2 regions of the Dongia sp. genome follow, and region 2 is predicted to be linked to the other one. Evidence: predicted binding sites of a transcription regulator. Region 2 holds the regulator's gene; the other holds the start of a gene.
What was found. Region 2 encodes PhoB, which activates phosphate uptake and scavenging genes when phosphate is short. Its sites were predicted from a motif close to TNTCATAAAACTGTCA; they were not measured.
Positions count from the first base shown of each region.

Region 1: ACH2CY_RS18490 (putative 2-aminoethylphosphonate ABC transporter substrate-binding protein) is a predicted target of PhoB. The motif match lies at 2,544-2,559, and genes of this name have one in related genera.

Region 1 is NZ_JAYRKD010000019.1:58,032-62,212, reverse strand. Features, by position in the region: gene ACH2CY_RS18500 (putative 2-aminoethylphosphonate ABC transporter permease subunit) at 1-137, opposite strand, end outside; gene ACH2CY_RS18495 (putative 2-aminoethylphosphonate ABC transporter ATP-binding protein) at 137-1,210, opposite strand; gene ACH2CY_RS18490 (putative 2-aminoethylphosphonate ABC transporter substrate-binding protein) at 1,444-2,478, opposite strand; gene ACH2CY_RS18485 (putative 2-aminoethylphosphonate ABC transporter substrate-binding protein) at 2,714-3,769, opposite strand; gene ACH2CY_RS18480 (Na/Pi cotransporter family protein) at 4,163-4,181, opposite strand, start outside.
Region 2 is NZ_JAYRKD010000002.1:272,288-276,468, reverse strand. Features, by position in the region: gene ACH2CY_RS03095 (ATP-binding protein) at 1-659, shown strand, start outside; gene phoU (phosphate signaling complex protein PhoU) at 867-1,571, shown strand; gene phoB (phosphate regulon transcriptional regulator PhoB) at 1,564-2,310, shown strand; gene ACH2CY_RS03080 (ABC transporter substrate-binding protein) at 2,416-3,420, shown strand; gene ACH2CY_RS03075 (diguanylate cyclase domain-containing protein) at 3,451-4,181, shown strand, end outside.

The DNA of each region.
Region 1 (4,181 bases), on a different contig from region 2:
GTGATGGCGAGGTAGAGCGCGAGCAGCCCGAGCCCGGCGCGCATGCCCCATTCTTCGCGTCCGACGATCGGGCGGATCTTGGCGGGCGTGTCGTCCTTGCGCGCAGACGCGCGATCGAAGGCGAAGGTGTCGGCCATCAGCCGCGCTTCTCACCGAATAGCCGCAGGCGATCCGCCGGCATGGCGATGGGAATAACCTTGCCGCGCTCCAGCCCCAGGTCCCGCGCCGCGTTCATCGAGAAGTCCGCCATTAGGCGCGGCGAGCTGGGGCCGTTTACCGCGAGGTCGGCGCGGTAGAAGGTGCCGAGGAACTCCATCTCCTCGATCTTGACCTCGATCGCGTTCTTGTGCCCGGCGGCGATGCCGCGGACCTGGATGTCTTCCGGGCGGAAGCAGAGGCTGACATGCGCGCCGACCGCGAGCCCACCGGTTTCGGCGGCAAGCATCAGCGGGCCGACCCGGACAGTCCCCTCGCCCACCACCTCGGCCTTGAGGAAGTTCATGTGGCCGACGAAATCGGCGACGAAAGCGGTCTTCGGGTTGCGATAGACCTCCTGCGGCGTGCCGACCTGCTCGATGACGCCCTGGTTCATGACCACGAGCCGATCGGCGATCGCCAGCGCCTCGGCCTGGTCGTGGGTCACCATGATCGTGGTGACGCCGATCTTGCGCTGCAAAGACTTCAGCTCGGTGCGGAGATGCAGGCGCACCCGGGCATCGAGCGCCGACAGCGGCTCGTCCAGCAGCAACAGCCCAGGCGCCATGGCGATCGCGCGCGCCAAGGCGACGCGCTGCTGCTGGCCGCCGGAAAGCTGGCTCGGGTATTTGCGCTCATGGCCCTGGAGGCCGACCAACTCGGCCAGTTCCTGCACGCGGGCGGCGACCTCCCTGCGAGGCTTGCCGGAATTCTTGAGGCCGTAGCCGATATTGTCGGCGACTGAGAGGTTCGGGAACAGCGCGTAAGACTGGAAGACGATGCCGAAATCGCGCTGCGCGGACGGGAGCGCGGAGATGTCGCGGCCGGCCTGCAGGATGCGGCCGGAGGACTGGATGTCGAGGCCGGCGATGGCGCGGAGCAAGGTGGTCTTGCCGCAGCCAGAGGGGCCGAGGAAGCAGACGAACTGGCCCTCCTCGATCTCGAGCGAGACGTCCTTCAGCGCCTGGAAGCTGCCGAAGGATTTGCTGACCTGGGAGATCTGGAGGTAGGGCATGCGGTATCTTCTCAAATATGAAAGCGCGCTGCGTCGTGCAGCGCGTTCAAGCTTGAACCGTCAACCCCCTCCCTGGCCCTCCCCGATCTTGGGGGAGGGAAGTCTCGTGAAGAGGCTGCTGCAAGTGATGGCTCCATCCGTCCCCCGCCCCCAAGATGGGGGCGGGCTGGGGTGGGGGTTGACGTTTCAGCTGCGTGAGCGCTCACCACACGGCGCTCCGCCGCCTACCGAGATCAGCTCTTCGGGGCGTCCTTGGAGCCGTAGCGCTTCTGCCACTCTTCGAGGATCGCCGCGCGCTTCGCGGCCATGGAAGTGAAGTCGTTCGGGGAGATCATCAGCTTCTCCTCGTCCGCCGGGTAGTTCTCCGGCAGCTTGGCCTGCACGGTCTTGCTGGCCAGCACCTGGTAGTAGTCGTTGTACATCTGGTTGGCGTCGGCGGTGGCGGCGAAGTCGGCGAGCGCCTTGGCGCCGTCGATATGCTTGCTGCCCTTCATGATCGCGGTGGCTTCCATTTCCCAGCCGATGCCGTCCTTCGGCAGGATGATCTCCAGCGGCGCGCCCTTGTTCTTCAACACCACGCCCGGATAGGAGAAGGAGATGCCGATCGGATACTCACCCGCACCGGCCGCCTTGCAGGGCTTCGAGCCCGAGTGCAGGTAGGTGTTGATGTTCTGATGCAGGCCGTCCATGTAGGCCCAACCTTCCTTCTCGCCGAAGATCTGCAGCCAGGCGGCGACATCGAGGAAGCCGGTGCCGGAGGAGTTCGGATTCGGCATCACGATATGGCCGGCATAGATCGGCTTCAGCAGGTCCTTCCAGGTCTCCGGCTTCGGCAGGCCGAGCTTCTCGGCTTCGACGGTGTTGAAGCAGATCGCCGAGGCCCAGGCGTCCATGCCGACCCAGGTCGGGTTGTCGCGCTTGTCCTTGAAATCGTCCTTGATGTCGGCATAGCCCGCCGGCTTGTAGCTCTCGAGCATGCCTTCCTTGTCCAGCACCATCAGGCTGGTCGCGGCCAGGCCCCAGATCGCGTCGGCCTGCGGATTGGCTTTCTCGGCCAGCAGCCGCGCGGTGATGACGCCGGTCGAATCGCGAACCCATTCGATCTCATAGTTGGGGTTCGCGGCCTCGAAGGCCTGCTTGTAGACCGGCAGCTGCTCTTCCTCGAGCGCGGTATAGACGGTGAGCTTGTCCTTCGCCGCTGCCGTAGCGGTAAAGCCGACCAGCGCCGCCAGCGTCAGGCCGGCGATCCGTGATTTGGTTCCGAACATCGTCGTGTTTCCCTCTCTCCAGCGACCTCTCCGGATCGCGCGAGGGGCAAACTCTTCCGAAACCGTGACGGTTTGATAACAGCCGCGTGACGTGTTGGAGGCGGCTGTATTCAGCCCTCCTTCGCGCTCCGCGCTTCGGAGGGCAGGCTGGGAAGCCGGTCTTAGAGTATTCGGCTCTTCGGCGCGTTCTTGCCGCCCTCCTACGCGCGCTGCGCTTCGGACGGCAGGTGCTGTCTCAGCTCTTCGGCGCGTTTTTGCCGCTGTAGCGCTTTTCCCATTCGTCGAGGATCTGCTGGCGCCGCGCGGCGACCGCCTCGAAGTTGTTGGGGTCGATCAGCGCTTCCTCTTCACCGGCGGGATAGTTGTCGGGCAAAGTCGCCGCGACGTCCTTGCGGGCGAGGATCTGGTAGTAGCTGTTGTAGAGCGTATTCGCCTCGGCGCTGGCGGAGAAATCCGCGACCGCTTGCGCGCCCTGCAGATGCTTCGCGCCCTTCACCACGGCGGTCGCCTCCATCTCCCAGCCCAGACCTTCCTTCGGGAAGATCACTTCGATCGGCGAGCCGTTGTTGGCGAGCTTCACGCCGGCATAGCCGAAGGAGATGCCGACCGCGGCGTCGCCGGTCGCGACCGCGGCGCAGCTCTTGGCGCCGGAATGGAGATAGCTCGAGACGTTCTCGTGGAGGAGATCCATATAGTCCCAGCCGCCGGTCTCGCCGAAGGTCTGGATCCAGCCGGCGACCGAGGCGAAGCCGGTATCCGAGGAGCTCGGGTTGGGCATCACGATCTGGCCCTTGTAGGCCGGCTCGACCAGGTCCTTCCAGCCGGCGGGCTTCGGGATCTTGTGCTCGGCAGTGAGCTGGGTGTTGAAGCAGATGGCGTTGGCCCAGGCATCCATGCCGACCCAGACCGGCCAGCCGGTGCGGCGGTCCTTGAAGGCGTCCTTGATCTGGTCGAAGCCCTGCGGGCGGTAATGCTCGAGCTGGCCGTTCTTGTCGGCCTGCATCAGATAGCTGGCGCCCAGGCCCCAGACCACGTCGGCCTGGGGATCGCCCTTCTCCGCCAGGAGCTTCGCGGTGATCTCGGCCGGGGTGCCACGGACCCATTCGATGTCGAACTTGGGATATTTGGCCTCGAAGGCCTTCTCGTAGACCGGGAGCTGCTCGGCCTGGAGCGCGGTATACACCACGACCTTCTGGGGATCGGCCGCCAGGGCGGCGGAGGCGGCGAGCAAGGCTGCAACAGAGCATCCGCCGCAAAGCAGCTGCAGCGCGGTCCGCTTGGTCGAAATCATTGAAAACGCCTTCCCAGTCTCGATTCCCCAGCGCCTGCGGGCGTCCCCCTGCCCCGGCGCGGCTTTCCATAGCTGGGAGATTATACCGAAGTCAAATTAAGCGGGAAATCACAGATGGATAGGCCCGGGTCGGGCGTCAGGCTCCGGTCAGCGCCGGGCCCGGACCGGGACCAGCAAAGGCTGCCGCTCCAGGAAACGCCCGAGCAGGATGCCGGTGGGAAGCTGCAGCGCCAGCCAGGTGGTGATCATGAGGACGGCCATGTCCCGGACTCCTTCGCACAGGTGCCCGCGCGTGTCTTTGAGGCACCGAGCGATCGCGAGGATGGTGGCACAACCTGCCCCTTCCTTGTTTGATGTGCATCAAGATCCGGGCGGGATGTGACGATTCGGAGATCAGGCGTCCTTGAGGCGG
Region 2 (4,181 bases):
TCGAGACGCTGATGGGGCCGGCGCGGGACGACCCGCTGGCGCGGCAGCGCTTCCTCGGCATCATGCGCGGCGAGGCCGAGCGCATGAACCGGCTGGTCTCCGAGCTGCTGTCGCTCTCACGCATCGAGATGAACGAGCACCAGCCGCCTTCGGGCCGGGCCGATCTCGGCAACATCCTGAAAACGGTGCGGGACAGCCTCTCCCTCAAGGCCGAGCAGCGCCAGATCAAGATCGCCTTTCCCGGCCTGGCCGAGATGCCGACCATCCCCGGCGATTCCGACGAGCTCACCCAGGCGATCCAGAACCTGGTCGATAACGCGATCAAATACAGCCCGGAGGGCGGCGAGGTCCGGGTGCGCTTCGAGCGGATCGAGGATCCGGTCGCCTGCCGGGAAAAGCTGCAGGGCATCCGCTCGCCCAAGGCGATGATCTCGCTGAGCGTCACCGACCAGGGCGAAGGCATCGCCAAGGAGCATATCCCGCGCCTGACCGAGCGCTTCTACCGGGTCGATGCCGCCCGCTCCCGGGAGCTCGGCGGCACCGGGCTCGGCCTCGCCATCGTGAAGCATATCGTCAACCGGCACCGGGGCAGCCTGGATATCGAGTCGGAGCCCGGAAAAGGCAGCTGTTTCATGCTGTTCCTGCCCGCCGACGGCTGAGGCGCGCGCCCCGGACCGGCCCTTTGGGCTTCGTCACGGAAGCGTCATACAAGGGCAACATTCGCGTCATTGGAGGGACTTAAATTGCCGGGCGCGGACAGCTGCGTCCGAGTCCATGGTGCTTGCCTTGGGCATTCATAAAACTGTCACAAAACGGTAGTATCTATGCCGAACAAAGCTTTGGACGCCGCGACCGAGAATCCGAACATGGCCCATGACCACACGGTGAAGAGCTTCGACGTCGAGCTGCGACGCCTGGTGCAGGAGATCGCCCAGATGGGCGGCCTGGCCGAGGAGCAGCTCGCCCAGGCGATCGACGCCCTGGCGCGGCGCGATTCCGAGGCGGCGAGCAAGGTGATCGAGAGCGACCGCCGCATCGACACGATGGAGCATGAAGCAGGCAATCTCGCGGTCCGCATCCTGGCCTTGCGCCAGCCGATGGCGACCGATCTGCGCGAGGTGGTGGCCGCGATCAAGATTTCCTCGGACATCGAGCGCATCGGCGATTATGCGAAGAACATCGCCAAGCGCGCGCTGCAATTGAACCAGCTCGGCCCGTTGCGTCCGGTCTCCTCGATTCCGCGGATGGGGCGCCTGGCGCAGCAGATCGTGAAAGACGTGCTCGACGCCTATGTCGAGAAGGACGCGGCGCTGGCCGTCGCCGCCTGGCGGCGCGACGAGGAGATCGACGATCTCTACACCTCGCTGTTCCGCGAATTGCTGACCTACATGATGGAAGACCCGCGGAACATCGGGCCTTCGACCCATCTGCTCTTCATTGCCAAGAACATCGAACGCATCGGGGACCACGCCACCAACATCGCCGAGACCGTCCACTTCCTGGCGCTCGGCCGCACGATCGATGAAACCAGACCCAAGGGCGATACCACGAATGTTGCACTCGATGGCTGACCGCACCCGTCCCGCGCATAACGGACGGGAGACTGATCGCGACCCTGCCAACCGGCCGACCGTGCTGGTGGTCGAGGACGAGCCGGCGCTGCTGGCGCTGCTGCGCTACAACCTCGAAAGCGAAGGCTACCGGGTCCTCGAGGCCAAGAACGGCGAAGAGGGCCTGACCCTGATCCGCGAGACCAAGCCGGACCTGGTTTTGCTGGATTGGATGCTGCCCTTCCTGTCCGGCATCGAGGTCTGCCGGCAGATGCGGCGCCTGCCGGATTTGAAATCGATCGCGGTGATCATGCTCACCGCCAAGAGCGAGGAGGCCGACAAGCTTCGGGGCCTGGAGGTCGGCGCCGACGATTATGTGACCAAGCCGTTCAGCCCGAGCGAGCTGATGGCGCGGGTGAAAGCGGTGCTGCGCCGGGCCCGGCCGCAGCTCTCGACCGAGACCTTGGCCTACAAGGATCTCTCGATGGATCTCGCGACCCATCGGGTGAAACGGATGGAAAAGGATGTGCATCTCGGCCCGACCGAGTTCCGCCTGCTGCGCTTCCTGATGGAGAACCAGGGCCGCGTGTTCTCGCGCGAGCAGCTCCTGGACCATGTCTGGGGCCGCGACATCTATGTCGAGCCGAGGACCGTGGACGTGCATATCCGGCGCCTTCGGAAGGCGATCAACATCGAAGGCGCCGCCGACGTGATCCGCACCGTGCGCGCCGCCGGCTATTCGCTCGACGTCGAGGGCTGAGCGGCACCGGCAAGGCAATTTTCCCTATTTCACGGCGAAATTAAGGGAATTTAAAGCGAATCATCGGAACTTCTTCCTCTCAAGAACGAGAGGGGCGAAATCCCGGTGCACCCGGCGCTTTCTTCGCGACGCAATATCCTGCTGGGCGCGGCCGCTTTGGTCGCGGCGGGCGGCGTCTTCGCCTGGCGCACGCTTGCACCCAAGCCGGTGCATAGCCGGATAGTCGTCGCCGATTCCGCGGCCGTCGCCTCGGCGTTGTTCTACGTGGCCCGCGACCAGGGTTACTTCGCCGCCGAGGGCATCGCGCTCGAGACCATCAAGACCAACAGCGGCAAGGAAGCGCTGGAGCTGGTCGCCAAGGGCCAGGCCGATCTCGGCATGGTCGCCGAGGCGCCGTTCGTGCGGGCGATCGCCGCCGGCGTTCCGGCGCGGATCGTCGCCACCGTCGAGACCTCCGAGCGCAACACCGGCATCATCGTGCCGGATCAAAGCCCGATCCGGGCGCCGGCCGATCTCAAGGGCAGGCGCGTCGGCTTCTGCCCGGGCACCGCGAGCGAGTATTTTCTCAACGTCTTCCTGGCGGCGAACCTGCTGGCCGAGAGCGACCTCCAGGCGGTGCCCGTCACCCCGAAGGATGCCCATCAGGCGCTCGCCGCCGGCACGGTCGATGCGCTTTCCGGCTGGCAGGAGATCCGGGCCCATGCCGACAAGGCGCTCGGGCAGCGCACCCGCATCTTCTATGCCCAGGGAACCTATCTCGAGACCTGGAACCTGGTCGCTCTCGCCGGCTTTCTCGACGCCAATCCGCAGGCGGTCGAGGGATTCATCCGTGCGCTTCTGAAGGCGCAGAGCTTCGTCGCCGCGAATCAAGAAGCCGCGATCACCATCGCCGCGCAGGCGATCGGCATCGACCGCGCGACCATCGCCGAGATGTGGCCGGACTATGCCTTCGACCTCAGCCTCGACCAGGCGCTGATCGCCAATCTCGAAGGCCATTGGCGGATGCTGACCGAGCAGGACGCCTCGACCCCGATGCCCGACTTCATGGCGGAGCTCGCCCCCAATGCCCTGCAGGCGGCAGATGCCAGCCGCGTCACCTATCTTCGCTAGACGATCGGCCGCGCAACCATGATCTCGGGCATGATCTCCGCCATCGGCGTCAGAACCAAGCTTCGCCTGAGCATCGGCCTGCTCGGCGCGATCGTCGTGGTCAGCGCCGTCATGATCAGCTATGCGCTGCAGACGGTGAACGCGGCCCTGCGCACCTCGAAAGCGGCGGATCTCGCGATCCAGCGCGTGCTCGAGCTGAACCAGCTGACCACCGAGATCGAGTTCAACTGGGAGAAGCGGCCGATCGCCCGGTGGCTGGAGGTGCAGCGCGCGCTCAACCAGTCGATCGACGATCTCGCCGGCCTGCCGCACCAGCCCGACGAGGCGGCGCTGCAGGATCGCCTGCGCCACAACAGCGTCGACATCGCCTTGTTGTTCCAGCGCTGGACCAATTCCGGCCGGGCGGTCTCCGGTCCGGCGCAGCAGCCCGAAGTTTCGCGGTTGATCGCCAGCAGCATCATCATTCGCCTCCGCGCCATGGAAGCGATCACGCATCGGCTGGTCGATCGCAGCAACGAAGCCGTCGCCGCCCAGGTCACCCAGCTTGCGGTCCTGCTGGCGCTGTGCCTCTGCGCCATGACCGGCGCGATTGCGGCGCTGTTCCTGGTGAAGCGCCGCATCGTCTCCTCGATCGACAGCTTCGGCCGGGCGATGACCGCGGTCGGCGAGGGTCAGGAAGCCGTCCCGCTGCCGAGCCTCGGCCGGGACGAGTTCGGCCGGCTGGCGCAGACTTTTAACGCGATGCACGAGAGGCTCCGCAA